DNA from 4 places in the Ralstonia sp. GX3-BWBA genome. Region 4 is predicted to be linked to each of the others. Evidence: predicted binding sites of a transcription regulator. Region 4 holds the regulator's gene; each other region holds the start of a gene.

Region 1 (3,732 bases), on a different contig from region 4:
CTCACGCAGGTGCGAATCGAACACCATGGCGATGCGGCGTACGAGCAGCCGCCCTTGCGGCGTGATGACGATACGCTCGTCCCCTACCTTCACCAGCCCGGCTTCCTCCAGGGGTGCCAGCGCCTGCAGCTCGTCCGCAAAGCTGCGCTTGAAGTCCAACCCGTGGCGCGCACCGAATGCGCGCATGTTCAATTCGAACCCGCACATCAACTCGCCAATCAGCGCGCGGCGCACGTGGTCGTCCGGCGTGAGCGACATGCCGCGCAGCACGGCAAGTTCGCCGGCGTCGATACGTGCGTAATAGGCGTCGAGATCCTTCTCGTTCTGCGCATACACATCACCCACGCGGCTGATGGCGGACACGCCAAAGGCCAGCATGTCGCAATCGGCGTGCGTCGAATAGCCCTGGAAATTGCGCTGTAGCCGCCCTTCGCGCTGCGCGATGGCGAGTGCATCGTCAGGCCGCGCGAAGTGGTCCATGCCAATGTAGACATAGCCCTCGGCAACGAGGCGCTCCACCGTCATCGCCAGCAAATCGAGTTTTTCGTCTGCGGTCGGCAGCGTGAGCATGTCGATGCGGCGCTGCGCCTTGAACAGATGCGGCAGGTGCGCATAGCTGTAGACGGACAGCCGATCAGGCGCCATCTCCAGCACACGATCCAGCGTGGCGTTGAAGGTTTCCGTGCGCTGATACGGCAAGCCGTAGATCAGGTCGAAGCTGATCGACTCGAAGCCCAGCCGGCGCGCCGTGTCGACCACGCGGCGTGTCTCTTCCACGCTCTGGATGCGGTGGACCGCGCGCTGGACATCGGGGTCAAAGTCTTGAATGCCGAGGCTTGCACGGTTGAACCCGATTTCGGCCAGGACTTCAAGCGTGGCGTCGTCGGCGTGGCGTGGGTCGAGTTCGACGGAAATCTCGCCATCGTTGGCCAGATCGAAATGCTCACGCGAGGCGGCCATCACGGCGCGCATTTCGTCGTGCGCGAGGAAAGTGGGCGTGCCGCCACCCCAATGCAACTGCGTCACGCGGCGCAGGGGGCCAATCTGGTTGGCCACCATCGCCATCTCGCGGGCGAGGGTTTCAACGTAGCGTGCGCTGCGCGAGCGATCCTTGGTGATGACCTTGTTGCAGCCGCAGTAGTAGCAAAGGTTCGCGCAGAACGGCAGGTGCATGTACAGCGACAGCGGCGCATGCAGCGCGGGCGCAATCGCCGCGCGGCGGTGCAAGGCGTCGAGGTAATCGGCGTTACCAAATTTGTTGTGAAAGCGGTCTGCCGTCGGGTACGACGTGTAGCGCGGGCCGTGCGTATCAAAGCGCTGCGCGAGCTCGCGCACCTGCGGCGCCGACCAGCGGAAGGCGGTGTCATTTGCGGCGGACGGATCGTCGGCCGGCTTGGCGAACGGAAACATGGGGCGATTGTTGTGGGGGCGATGGTTCATCCTAAAACTGCGGTGCGGGTGTCGCGTTGATGTGTGTCAACGTCAGTCACCGCCCGTTCAAACGCATCGCCCCCTCCGCCGGGAGGGACCCAACTTCACCGATCTGTCACGTTCTACCCCCTAACATCGACAATCGGCACCATGGCCGCGTCGCCAGCCATACGCTGGCCGTCACAACAACACAACAGCGCAGGTCGTCGACTCGATTTTTTGGGGGAAACACCATGTGGCAGAGACTGGCACGCCGCGGCGCATGTGCGCTGGCCTGCGCGGCCGTGACGCTGGCGGTGCATGCGCAGGGTACGTCTTTTGTCGTCGGCCAACTGGTCGAACGCGGCGCAGACCAAGCCGACTACGCGCGCGACTTCATGGCCGGCGCCAAGGTTGCATTCGATGCGGCCAACCAGAACGGCGGCATCAAGGGCCGGCGCATCAGCCTCGTCCGGCGCGAAGCTGCGCTTGGTGAAGCCGTACCGCAGGCCGTCGACATGATCGATCGCGACCATGTGGAAGTGCTCTTTGGCGTAAGCGAACGCCTGCTGCCCGCGCTGGCCGCGTCTGCCGAGATCGCACGGCGCAACGTGCCGCTGCTCGCCCCGCTCTCGGGCGCGACATCCGCGTCTGACAACGTCCTGTTCATCCGCCCCGATTACGACCACGAGATCGTCGCTGCGCATAACCGGCTGCGGCAGTTCGGGATGCGGCGGATTGCGCTCGTCACTGCAGCAGGCTTTGATCCGCAGCTTGGTGCGCGTCTGCGAGGCACGTTAGCCAAGGGGAGCACTGGGGAGACGCTGGACCTTTACACGCTCACCGGAGACCCGGCGGAACTTGCTGCCCGTATTGCACTGACAAAACCCACGGCAGTGATCATCGCCGGCGATACGCTGACCTACGCCACCGTTGGGCGTGCGCTGGCGCAGCAGGGGTGGTACGGCTTTCTCGTCGGGCTATCGTCGGTCAACCCACAAGTGGCGCGGGAAATCCTGGGCGCGGGGTACAGCGGCGGCATGCTGCTCGCACAGACGGTGCCGAACCCGGCCAGCGGCGCCACCAAGGTCGCGCGCGAGCATATGGCGCGGATGAAGCAGTTTTTGGATGAGCCGCCTTCTGCTGCAACGCTGTCGGGGTATATCGCTGCGGTGTATTTGATTCAGTCGATGAATGCCAGCGGTGGCAAGGTTGCCGGTGCAGAACTGCGGCGTGCATTGCAGACCCGCGTTGATGTGGGCGGATTCACGCTTGATTTCACGCGTGGGAATCGGGGGAGTGAGTTTGTTGATCTGAATTACATTCAGGGGGCGGGGAATTGATTGGGACTTGGTGGTCTGCTTCTGTTTCAGCCCCGGCAGGGGATGAAGCAAGGGATGCACCACAAACAAAGAACAAAAAAATCAATCACGAAGCCACAGGTTTCTTCGCCGCCAGCAACCCCTTCAACGCCCCGAGCCGATCCTTCGGCGACATCGCCGGCATGGTGTCCTCCGGTGTCGGCCCCGCGTCTTCGCCAAGCTTCATCTCCGCGATATAGCGCGACGGCTCACACACCACCGTCTCCCGCGCACGCTTGCGCTTCTTGCACCAGCTGATATGCAGACTGCGCTGCGCCCGCGTGATGCCCACATACATCAACCGCCGCTCTTCTTCGATCTTCTCGTCGGTCAGATCATCGTCTTCGCGGCAGTGCGGCAGGATGCCCTCTTCCACGCCCACCAGGAACACGTGCGGATATTCGAGCCCCTTGCTCGCATGCAGCGTTGACAGGCGCACAGCATCCGGGTCCTCTTCCTTGCCTTCGAGCATGCTGATCAGCGCGATGGTCTGCGTGAGCTCCAGCAGGTTTTTGCCGGCGTCCATCAGGCCATCGGCATTGTCGAAACCGGTGGCCTCTTCGTCGTCGTCTTTCTCGGGCTTGGTGCCCTTGCGCTTGAGCCAGTCGAGAAACTCCAGCACGTTGGTCCACTTGTTCTGGGCCTGGCGCTCGTCGTAGGTGTCATACAGGTAGGCCTCGTAATGGATGCCTTCCATCATCTCGTCGAGCAGCGTGGCGGCGGGCTCCTTGGCGGCGCGGTCCGACAGCCGCACGATGAACTCGCAAAACACCCGTAGAGGCTCGAGCTGGCGCGGCGCCAGTTGGGCTTCGATGCCGCCCATCATCGCCGCTTCGAACAGCGACACCTTCGCCTGTCCCGCAAACGAACCCAGCACTTCCAGCGTCGCGTTGCCCACGCCGCGCTTGGGCGTGGTGATGGCGCGGATGAACGCAGGATCGTCATCAGCATTGGCAATCAG
Region 2 (3,732 bases), on a different contig from region 4:
ACGCCCGACGGCGAAACATGGCTGGCCGAACGCCAGCACAGCGCCGATGCCATCCTCGCGCAACTGCGCGCCATGGGCGAGCGTGTGAAGCGCATGAACGAAGCCATGGCTTTCGACCGCGAAACCGACAACGCCGCCGAATGGACGGACACAGGGCACGACCCGTTACGCACGGCGCGCTGGCGCCTGAAGTTCGCTCTCATGGAAAAACGCTTCGCCTCGCGCGAAGAACAGCAGCGCGTGGCAGACATCCTGCTACGCGCTTTGAAGGAAATTACCGGCGAGCGGTAAGCAGCAAGCAGCAGCCGTTCAGCCGCCCGGGGGACGTTTCGTCGTCCGGGCCACCGCCTCGGTCCCCCGGTCACAGCCTCGGGCCACTTCGCAGCCATCTATGTTTGCCTTCAATCGCACACAAGGTCTCATGTCGCAGCTGCTCAGTTCTGTCAAACCCGCCACACGCCGCATGCGTGTGCGCGCCATCCATACGCTGTCCCCGCGCATGCGCCGCGTCGTGTTTACCGGCGTAGCCGCTGCGGATCTCGCCGATCTGGCGGGTGCTGCACCGGGCGCAGCCATCAAGCTGATGTTTCCGCACGATGCCACAGGCACCGGGCGCACGCTGGGGCGCGCTTACACCATCCGCCGCTATCACGCGGCGCGCGATGAACTCGAAATCGATTTTGTCGTGCACGACGAAACGCCCGCCGCGCAGCACGGCCCTGCCGCACGCTGGCTCGAACGCGCCGCCCCCGGCGATGAAGTGGAATTTGCCGGCCCCAAGCGCGGCTTCCGTGCCGACCCTGCTGCACCGTGGACGCTGCTCATCGGCGATGAAACTGCGTTGCCCGCCATCTTCGCGATTCTGGAAACCTTACCCGCGCACGCGCAGGTGCTGACCTATATCGCCATTGGCGACGCCCGCGCCAGACTGCCCCTGGAAGGCGCCTTGGCCGGGCACCCGCGCAGCCGCAGCATCCATTGGGTGGAGAGCGATACGGCGCACGCCGGTGCCATGATGGTCGGCGCACTCAGTGCCCAATCCATGCCGACCGGCACGCCACAGGTGTTCCTGGCCGGCGAGGCGTCCTTGCTCAAGCAGGTCCGCACGCTGCTCGAAGGCGCCTGGGCGGTGCCCCGCGACGCCATCGACGCCAAGGGCTACTGGACGGCCGGGCTCTCGCGCGAAGAACGCAAGGCGGCCGAGGCGCGTTGATCTTCGCGTCGCCTCAGGTGGCAACTTCTGCACCGGGCGTGGCACCCCGCACCCAATCGCGCAGCAGGCGCTGCCCGTAAAGCAGCGCCGCGTCCATCGCTTCGCGCGGCGAGCCAAACGTGCATCCGGGCCGCACCGGTTGCGAGCCAGACAACGATTGCCCTTCCGCGCCGCGGAACACCACCTCGACACGCGCCTCCCAGCCCCGCCCGCCGGCGGGAACCACACGCGGGACGATCTCAACGTCTCCACAGATCTTGTGCACCTCGTTCCTCCGTCTGCAGCGCCTGAACGGCGCATTGCCAGCGACGTAGCAACGGCCATGCCCATCTAGGCAGGGCCTTGTGATTTGATCGAGATCAACTGCCGGCGCCCACATCACCTTTAGCCCGTCGCCGGTGTGCCGATGCAAAGGAGGACAGCGCGTCTCTCGCGCCCTTCCTTCCGTCCATCTGCGCCCACGAAGCGCGGCACAACCATGCGCAAGAATCTGCCGGTCACCCAAGCCGAAACCGCCCTCAACCCGACGGACTACCTCATCTCCCGCACCGATCTCAAAGGCCGCATCGTCTTCGCCAACCCGGCGTTCGTGCGCATCAGCGGCTATTTGCTGGAGGAGCTGGTGGGTGCGCCGCATAACCTCGTGCGCCACCCTGACATGCCCGAAGCCGCCTTCGCCGACTTGTGGGCCACGCTGCAAGCCGGCAAGCCGTGGCGCGGCTTCGTCAAGAACCGGCGCAAGGACGGCGGCTTCTACTGGGTGCTGGCCAACGTGACGCCGGTGTTTCAGAACAATGCGGTGGTCGGCTATACGTCCGTGCGTTCGATGGCCACGCCTGCGCAAATCGCGCGCGCGCAACGCGCCTATACCGCCATCAACGAAGGCGACACGTCGTACACCGTGCGCGCAGGCCGCATTCTGCGCACAGGCTGGCGGCGCGCAGCGAATCTGTTCCAGCGCGACAGCCTGCGCTTCAAGGTGATCGGCCTGCAGACGCTGATTGCGTCGGCCATCCTGATCGGTACGCTGTGGGCGCATATCGCGCTGGAAGCAGCCGATCTGCATGGCGCGGCGTGGCTCGTTTTCAGCCGCGACTGGCTATGGCTCACCGGCGTGGGTTGCGCCGGACTGGCGACGATGTCAGGTGTGTTGCTTGCGCGCACGCTCATCCGCCCGCTGGAAGAAGCCGCCATGCTGGCCACGCGCCTGGCAGCCGGCGATCTGACCACCGTGGTTGAAGCCCGCTCCAGCGACGAGTTGGGCGAAGTCATGCGCGCCATGGCCACCATGCGCGCGAGTCTGTCGTCCATCGTGCGCGACATCCAGGACGGTGCCGCCAGCGTCGCACACAGCACGCTGCAGATTTCGGCCGGCAACCATGACCTCTCTGCCCGCACCGAGCAGCAAGCCGCCGCGCTGGAAGAAACCGCATCGAGCATGGAAGAGCTGACGTCGATGGTCGCGCAGAATGCCGACCACGCCCGCGCCGCCAGCGCCCTTGCCGAGGAGGCCTCCACGATCGCGGCCGACGGCGGCCAGGTCGTGCAGCGCGTCGTACACACCATGGACGCCATCCGGGCCGACAGCCAGCGTGTAACCGAGATCATTGCCACCATCGAGAGCATCGCGTTCCAGACCAACATCCTTGCGCTCAACGCGGCTGTGGAAGCTGCCCGCGCGGGCGAAGAAGGCCGCGGCTTTGCGGTTGTGGCGGGCGAGGTGCGCAGCCTCGCGCAACGCAGCGCCCAGGCTGCAGCGCAGAGCAAGGAGATCATCCGCGCATCCGATCAATCCGTGCGCGACGGCGTGGATCTGGTTCACAAGGCCGGGGCGACCATGACGCAGATCGTGCAATCCGTGCAGACCGTCACGCAGCTCATGTCGGAAATCTCGGCCAGCTCGCGCGAGCAGAGTAGCGGCATTGCGCAGATCAACGCGTCGGTTTCGCAGCTCGATGGGGTGACGCAGCAGAACGCCACGCTGGTGGAAGAAGCTGCGGCGGCCACGTCGGTGCTGGCGCGCCAATCGGAAGATCTGAAGCACGCCATCGCGGTGTTCCGCGCGTAGCGCCGCCGCGGGTGCGGGGCCTTACAGCGTGAAGCGCGTGTCGCGTTCCAGGAGTGCCGTCACCGCCTCGGGCAACAGCGGCTCGCTGAAGTAATAACCCTGCAGCACGTCGCATTGGTGTGACGTCAGGAAGGCAGACTGCGCGGCATCTTCCACGCCTTCCGCGCACACCTTTACGCCCAGATTGTGCGCGAGCACCACGACCGTCGTGCAGATGGCGGCATCGTTGGAATCGCGGTCGATGTCCTTGACGAACGCGCGGTCGATCTTGATGAGGTCGATCGGTAAGCGCTTCAAATAGGCCAGGCTCGAATAGCCCGTGCCGAAGTCGTCGATGGCAATGCGCACGCCAAGCTGGCGAATGGCCGTGAGGTCTTCGATGGTGCGCTCGGTGCCCTCCATCAGCATCGACTCCGTCACTTCCAGTTCAAGGAAGCCCGAGCCGAGGCCG
Region 3 (3,732 bases), on a different contig from region 4:
AACTGCAGTACTTGGTTCTTTTTTTGGGGCCGCAATTGGCATCGTCTTATCGCTGCCCTTCATGCACTTCATTCCCGTGTGCGGAGAGGACTGCGCCGAAAGGCGGCTAGGGTTGCTACTTTCCTGTGCGTTAGTGGGTGCCATCTTGCTGTGCGCGACTTGCCTTACGTTGCGACTCAAGCGAAGCCGTACTGCCATCTGGACCTTCGTCCTTGGCGCTGAACTCATCATCACTCTCGTGGTGGCGATGAGCGCTTACATCTATCAGTTGCGAGAAGAGAACGCATACCTCTACAGCATCCGTGAGATACAACCGGAGTCGGATTTCTACCTAACTGTCGTCGCCAAAGAAGATGTGCAGGCATATGCGTTCCATGCCCCCGCGAATCGGGAGCAGTCGATTCTCATTAAGCAATGGGAACGCTGTACAGCCGGAGGACCAACGGTCGGACGAACCCAAATCCACTGCAGATCGGGGTATGGCTGGGTGGATCGTGCTGTGATGCTCAAAAAATTCGCCTTCGTTCGTGATCCTCGCTTGCGCTATGACCAAAGTGAGGAAGGCTTAAAGTGAGGCGCGTTGGTTTCGCGTTGCTGTTTCTTGCCGTTGGACTGCTCACAACGTGGATGGCGCTAAAGGTCAGCAGCCAGATGTCATACAGGCTGCCTTTCAAACTTGTACCTCGCGCAGGAAGAGGTTGCTATGAAATTGGCCCTTGCTGGCTGCCGTGGTGGGCGATTGTTCCCCTGCTTGGTTACTTGCTTGGCCCCACGCTGCTATTTGCCATAACGGGTTGGATTAGCGCCCGTCCCGGCACCAGTGCGCTGCGAGTATGGCTCCGACTATTGGGGCTGGTCATTGCGACAGGCGTGTTCTTCGTGGCTGGATATGCGCTCCAACCCTGAAGATATGCGCTCCAGACAATTGGGTTGAACCATAAGGCTGCAGCGGACTCATCGGTTCGATAAAACAAAAACCCCGCCAACCGGCGGGGTCCCCCAAATCCTTTTGAGCCTGCAAGCAAATCAGGCTTGCGGCGCGGCCCCATCTTCCGGAGCTGCCTCAGCGCCTTCGGCCTTGGCTTCGTCCTTCTTTTCGATCATCTCTTCCAGCGCGCCCGCGCCCTTGAAACCGGCGACGGCGGCGACCGCCTTGGTCAGCAGGCCGGCATCCGGATCGACTTTCTCGGCGGCTTCAACGGCGGCGACGGCGCCGGCGATCTTGCCCACTTCATCCAACAGTCCCATGGTCACCTCCGCGTGATTGAACGGGAGAGCCATCTTCCCACCGGCAAGCGGCGGAAGTGCAAGCAAAGTTAAAAATTTTCGGCGGGCGTTCGTTTGCGTACAGCGCGCGTCACTCCGCTTCTGCGCCGGCAGGGGTAGCGGTGAGCGCGGCAAGGCGCTGACGGGCGCTATCGGTAATCGGGCTCGATTGGCGCGTGGCAACGTCGATCTGCACAATCACCGATTGCGAGGTGGCGGCGCAGCGGCCATTCTGAAAGATGGCCTGTTCCAGCTTGACCGAGCTGCGGCCGACGCTTGCCACGCGCGTGCCGATCTGCACGGAGCCGGGCCAGAGAATTTCACTACGGAAATCGAGCACGAGCTGCGCGATGACGAACTCGCAGCCGGGCGCGGCCAGCGGGTTGTCGGGCGAGAAGAGCATCTCAACGCGACCCGTCTCCAGGTACGTGGCGAAGACGGCATTGTTGACGTGGCCCTGGCGGTCGGTGTCGCCGTAGCGGAGCTTGTCGGTCGAATGCAGCGGGTAATCGGAAAGGGATGGCGTGGTCGTCATGTGGGGGGGGGCGCGAAGTCTGGGGCAACCTGCTCATTCTGCCTGCCTTCCTGTGCAAACGCTGACCGGGTGACTGCACCGCAGCGCTTCCGTTGACTCGTATCAACGCGTTGCTTTCAGCAGCGCTTAAGTTGGAAGCAGACACCGACCGCGCACGGGCGCGGCCGCGGACATGGCAAGGAGGCCACATGAAAACCCTGGTACTGGCGACGGACGGATCGGCCTATTCCGATGCGGCAGCGCGCTGCATTGCCGACAAGACCCTCTTCGGCAGCGATGTGACGGTGCACGTCGTGCACTGCATGCCGGACCTTTCTGGCGATATCAAGTCGCTCGTCGGCAAGGCAGAGGTCGACGCTTGGTACGCGGAGGAAAGCACCGGCGCCATGGCATCGGTCTGCGCGGTCCTGGGTGCGGCTGGCGTGCCGTTCGAGCAGCATGCACTGGTGGGTTTTCCGCCCGACCGCATCGTGCATCACGCGCAAAGCGCGGGGGCCGCGGCCATCGTCATGGGCTCACATGGGCGCGGCGTGTTCGTCGAAGCCCTGATGGGCTCGGTGGCAGGCCGGGTGCTTGCCCATGCCGAATGCCCGGTGGTGCTGGTGAAGGCGCCCAAGGCTTGAAGGGGGCGGGGAGCGCGGAGCAGCTCAACTCCGCTGCGCGCCGCGCTACCCCAGCGGCGGTCCGTTGCTGCCGACGATGGGCGCGGCTGAGCGCGCATTGGCACCGCAGGCCGATGCGGTATGGTTTAGGATGAAGGCACCTTTTCGTCACATCCTGGGGGACCCCATGTCGCATCGCCGCCGTCTTGCGCTCGCCTTCGCGGGCGCCGCGCTGTTTGCTGCCGCCACGCCTTCGTTCGCCTATTTCCGTAACGTGCTGGCCAGCACCATCATCGGCTCGATGAGCCCGACGGAGCAGAAGTCGTTCACCAAGGCCATCGGCGATGTGCTGAAGAGCACCGCCGACAACACGCCCGCGCAATGGACCGCGCCGGCCAGAGGCAAGCAACCCGCCATCGACGCGACCATCACGCCGCTGGAATCCAAGACAGACGCAGGGCAATCGTGCCGCCGCCTGCAGAGCGAGCTGGCACGCGGCAGCAGCAAGGAACAGTGGACGGCATGGCTGTGCAAGCAGCCAAGCGGGGAATGGAAGTTGCGGCCGCTGGCGCAGTAAGGCATCGGCCACCGCGCGGCGATGGTTGAGCGAGCCACCAAGACCGGATGGCTCGCCCCCGGCTTCAATCAGCGGGCCGCCCGAAACGCCACCGCCAACCCCAGCAGAATCATCGCCATGCCCGCCATTGCAACCGGCGCAAGGCGATGCCCCAGCACCAAATCATCCAGCAGCGCCGTGACCACCGGCACAAGGTAGAACAGGCTCGTCACGTTGACGAGGTTGCCGCGCTGCATGAGCCGGTAGAAGAGCAACTGCGCCCCCACCGACATCACCACGCCCATCCACAGCAAGGCGGTGATGCCGGGCAGGCTGAGCGTGAAAGTCGGTGTTTGCGCGGGCAGCGCCAATGCAAACCCCGCACACAGAACGAGGCTCACCGCGTTCTGCAGCGGCAGCGTATCGATGGGCGACTGGTTCAGCCGCTTCTGGCAGATGGCGCCCACCGTCATGCTGAGGAGGGCGGCCAGCGCATAGCCGAGACCGGCCATCGGCACCTGGTGCGCATCGGCTCCGCCCACCACGAGCGATAGGCCGCCCAGTGCCAGCACGAGCCCGGCCATCCGCCGCGCAGACCACGTGCGCTCGGTCACCAGCAGCGTGAGCAGCGGCTGCACGCCGAGCACCGTTGCCAGCAGCCCGGGCGTGAGGCCGCGGTCCAGCGCGAGCAGATAGCAGATCGAATAGCCGCCGGTGAGCAACGCACCGGTGGCGGCCACCTTCAGGCGTGACCCCCGTGCCGGCCACCATTG
Region 4 (3,732 bases):
CGCCATGGGAACGGATACTGCACCGGACGACTACCAAGAAGAACGGCAGCCTGCCCGAATCGACTGTCCAGGGTGACTCTACCGCTGGATGGCATCGCTTGGCGCCGCGCTTGGGATTGTTGATTTGCGCGGGTGGCGAATCGAATTGTTGTCGATTGTAGGGCAATTTCCAGCGACGCCGCAACCGGGAAGATGCCCTAGCCACCCATCCCAGGCCGGATGGCAATTTCCGCGCGCCTTAAACACCTACAGCACTAGACAGAATCCGTGTGCGTTAAGCATCTCTGGCAACCAGATTGCGTGAACCAGCCCCCAGACCCCAAATCCGGCGATGGCGATGCCGGCCGCGCCCCGCGCCCATCGCTGGCGCGACAGTCCGCGCAGCCACCCAGCCAGACCAGACATCATCAGCAGGTTGGGCAGCGTACCGGCACCAAAAGCGAGCATGACCACGGCCCCGGAGGCGGCGTTGCCCGCCAACAACGCCACAGCCAATGCGCCGTAGACCATGCCACACGGCACCAGCCCCCAGGCCATGCCAGTGAGATAGCGGCGTAGTAACGGCGGCTGACGTTGCAGCCGACTTCCCAGCGTGGCGGCCCCTCGAGACAGGCCACCTGCCACGCGGCCAAGCAAGCGCTCAAGCCACACACTGCGCCACGCATCCCCAGCGGAACGAACAAGCAGCAAAACCCCGTAGGCGACCAGCAATGCGCTAGCGAAGGCAAACAAGCCGCGTTGAATCGGCAGCCATTGCTGGCGCCAGACGGTCGCGCCCATCGCGCCCATGATTGCGCCCAGCAACGCATAGGTGGTCAGCCGGCCGGCATGCATGACGATCTGCTCAAACCATAGCCGGCGGCGGGACACGATCCGCACCGCCACAGCTCCACGCTCGGCCGCGAGTGCGATACCGCTGCACATCGCCAGACAATGCACACCACCGAGCAATGCAATCAGGAAAACGCTCAGAAGCGCTGCGGCACTCATCTTTCTGACGCTCTCTTGATATGGACCAAGGTTTTCGTTTTACTGTTGCGAACTAAGCGTAATCGACGCCTTTTGCCGCATCGGAAATGTCCGAGGACAAGAAGGTCGCCGTTATAATAAGCTGCAGCAGCATCACAAGAATTACTCATTTCACTTTCCCGAAATTCAGTCGCCCCCACCCGTGCTCACTCGAATTGCACTTACCGATCAAGCCTCGCGTTGCTCCACCTGCGTACTAGGGCAAATCTGCCTGCCGGTGGGAATGAACTCGGACGACGTGCGCAAGATGGACGATTTGGTCAGCGAGCGCATCCGAATTAAGAAGGGGCAATCGCTCTATTCCTTGGGTGAGCCGCTGGAAGCGGTTTATGGCATTCGTTTCGGCACGCTCAAAACCCATCTGACGCTTGAAGACGGTCGACACCAGATCACGGGGTTCCACCTGCCGGGTGAAATCGTCGGGCTCGATGGCATTGGCGACATGCGCCACGTGTCGGACGCCACCGCGCTCGAAGATACCGAAGTCTGCGTGGTGCGCTACGACGAGTTGCAGCACCTTTCGCGCCGGCTGCCTTCGCTGCAGCATCAGTTCCTGCGCATCATGAGCAAGGAGATTTCGCAGGATCATCTGATGCTGCTCACGCTGGGCTCCATGCGTGCGGAGGAGCGTCTCGCAGCGTTCCTACTAAACCTCTCGAAGCGTTCGGCCCAGCGTGGATATTCGTCGACCGAGTTTGTCCTGCGGATGAGCCGCGAAGAACTCGGCAGCTATCTTGGCCTGAAGCTCGAAACGGTCAGCCGCCTGTTCTCGCGCTTTGCCGAAGCGGGTCTCATCCAGATCCGCCAACGCCACGTCAAGCTGATCGACCTGGCCGGCCTGCGCCAGGTCATGAGCGGTCAGGCGGCCTAAGCTGCCCTCCATGTCGCTCGCTCAGACGAGCGGGTGTTCATGCGCTTCCAGCTTGCCAATGCCCGGTGACACATAGAGCGTCAGCGCGCTCGACAATCCGCACAACAACCAGAACACAAAGAACGACACGGTGTAGACCGCTTGGGTCGACACCGTGATCTGCTCGCCGAAAAAACGCAGGTCTGCGGGGTCGACCACCGCGAAGACCACCAGCTCAGCCAGCGCGGCCGACAGAAATGCCGGCCACAGAATCCACATCAGCAATCGACGCTTCATCGGGCCTCCGTGTGAATGGCATGCGCCGGCGTCACGACCGTCTTTTCAACGACCAAACCGCGCCGCACGACGTTGTCATGAATAACAGCATCGGGATGCGACACCGCCAGCCAGATTGTGACGCCGCAGCCGACCATGGCGACGAACGGCCCTGCCATCAGCAGCCACGGCCAGGGCTCGCGCCACCAAGGACGGGCCTGTGCGGAAGATTGCGTTGCGTGCATCGTTGCCTCCTGTTGGGGATGCCGCATCAGCGCGGCACGATGAAGCTCGACGGTTCGCGCAGTACGAGGCTGTCGCTACCGCTGTCTGCATGGATGACGAAACGGATTTTGTGCGAGCCGGGGGCGGCATCGTCGGCCGGCCGGCGTACGCGCACTGGCAGCAGTCGGTTAGCCGCCGGCGGCAGTTCCAATGTGGTCGACTCGCCGCGACCGCCTTCCACGTCCAGTTCCGGCATGCCCTCTGCGGTGATGGTCACGCGCATGGGGTGCTCGGAGGCGTTCATCAGTTGCAGGCGATAAACGTTCTCGATCTTGCCGCCGTCCACTTCACGCGCCAGTGCACCACGATCACGAATGACGTCAACCTTGAGTGGCTGCCGCATGGCCAACGCCACGATGAACCCGGTGAAGAGCACCAGCATGATCCCGGTATAGATCAGCACACGCGGACGCAGCAGATGTCGCCGGGCTTCCTTCGGGCTGAGCCGATCAAGCATCGCGCGTTCTGACGTGTAGCGAATCAGACCGCGCGGGTAGCGCATCTTGTCCATGACCTGGTCACAGGCGTCAATGCAAGCACCGCAACCGATGCATTCGTATTGCAGCCCTTGACGGATGTCGATGCCGGTCGGGCACACCTGCACGCAGATGCTGCAGTCGACGCAAGCACCCAGACCCTGAGCTTCGAAATCGGCGTTGCGCGAACGGCTGCCGCGCGGCTCGCCGCGCTGGGTGTCGTAAGTCACAACATAGGTATCGGGATCGACCATCACGCTCTGGAAACGAGCGTAGGGACACATGTACCGACAGACTTGCTCGCGCATGAAACCGGCGTTGCCCCACGTCGCAAATGCGTAGAACAGCATCCAGAATGTCTGCCAAGGACCGAGCGACAGCGTCCAGGTCTCCATGCCCAGATCGCGGATTGGCGTGAAGAAGCCCACAAAGGTGAAGCCTGTCCACAGGGCGATGAGGATCCAAGCCGAATGCTTTGCGGCCTTCAGGCGGAATTTGCGCAGACTCCAACGCTCACCGTCGAGGCGGATGCGCGCGAAGCGATCTCCTTCGATGTGCCGCTCGATCCACATGAAAATCTCGGTGTAGACCGTCTGCGGACAGGCATAGCCGCAAAAGAGCCGCCCCGCCACCGCCGTAAATAGAAACAGCGCCAGCGCCGACAGCACCAGCAGCAACGTCAGATAGATGACATCCTGCGGCCACAACACGAGGCCAAAGAGGTAGAACTTGCGTGCGCCCAAGTCGAATAGCACTGCTTGGCGACCGTTCCACTGGAACCACGGCAAGCCATAAAAGATGGCTTGCGTGGCCAGC

Evidence for each region. The regulator FNR, encoded in region 4, switches genes on or off when oxygen is low (the NO sensors DNR and NnrR bind a similar motif). The targets are predictions, from matches to a motif close to TTGATNNNNATCAA.
Region 1: the regulator FNR is predicted to act here: its motif matches at 1,467-1,480, upstream of hemN (oxygen-independent coproporphyrinogen III oxidase).
Region 2: the regulator FNR is predicted to act here: its motif matches at 1,563-1,576, upstream of DOD19_RS23990 (PAS domain-containing methyl-accepting chemotaxis protein).
Region 3: the regulator FNR is predicted to act here: its motif matches at 1,894-1,907, upstream of DOD19_RS15460 (universal stress protein).

Annotation. Positions count from the first base shown of each region.
Region 1 covers NZ_QMKS01000013.1:5,779-9,510, reverse strand. Annotated here, with positions in the region: gene hemN (oxygen-independent coproporphyrinogen III oxidase) at 1-1,410, opposite strand, end outside; gene DOD19_RS16275 (ABC transporter substrate-binding protein) at 1,665-2,753, shown strand; gene DOD19_RS16270 (UvrD-helicase domain-containing protein) at 2,839-3,732, opposite strand, start outside.
Region 2 covers NZ_QMKS01000024.1:295,703-299,434, forward strand. Annotated here, with positions in the region: gene DOD19_RS23975 (PadR family transcriptional regulator) at 1-291, shown strand, start outside; gene DOD19_RS23980 (siderophore-interacting protein) at 392-1,213, shown strand; gene DOD19_RS23985 (hypothetical protein) at 1,227-1,478, opposite strand; gene DOD19_RS23990 (PAS domain-containing methyl-accepting chemotaxis protein) at 1,692-3,281, shown strand; gene DOD19_RS23995 (EAL domain-containing protein) at 3,303-3,732, opposite strand, start outside.
Region 3 covers NZ_QMKS01000012.1:250,891-254,622, forward strand. Annotated here, with positions in the region: gene DOD19_RS15445 (hypothetical protein) at 1-574, shown strand, start outside; gene DOD19_RS15450 (hypothetical protein) at 1,027-1,248, opposite strand; gene DOD19_RS15455 (thioesterase family protein) at 1,358-1,801, opposite strand; gene DOD19_RS15460 (universal stress protein) at 1,990-2,424, shown strand; gene DOD19_RS15465 (hypothetical protein) at 2,591-2,980, shown strand; gene DOD19_RS15470 (DMT family transporter) at 3,049-3,732, opposite strand, start outside.
Region 4 covers NZ_QMKS01000009.1:198,922-202,653, forward strand. Annotated here, with positions in the region: gene DOD19_RS08435 (sulfite exporter TauE/SafE family protein) at 247-990, opposite strand; gene fnr (fumarate/nitrate reduction transcriptional regulator Fnr) at 1,172-1,900, shown strand; gene DOD19_RS08445 (hypothetical protein) at 1,922-2,176, opposite strand; gene DOD19_RS08450 (FixH family protein) at 2,173-2,400, opposite strand; gene ccoG (cytochrome c oxidase accessory protein CcoG) at 2,427-3,732, opposite strand, start outside.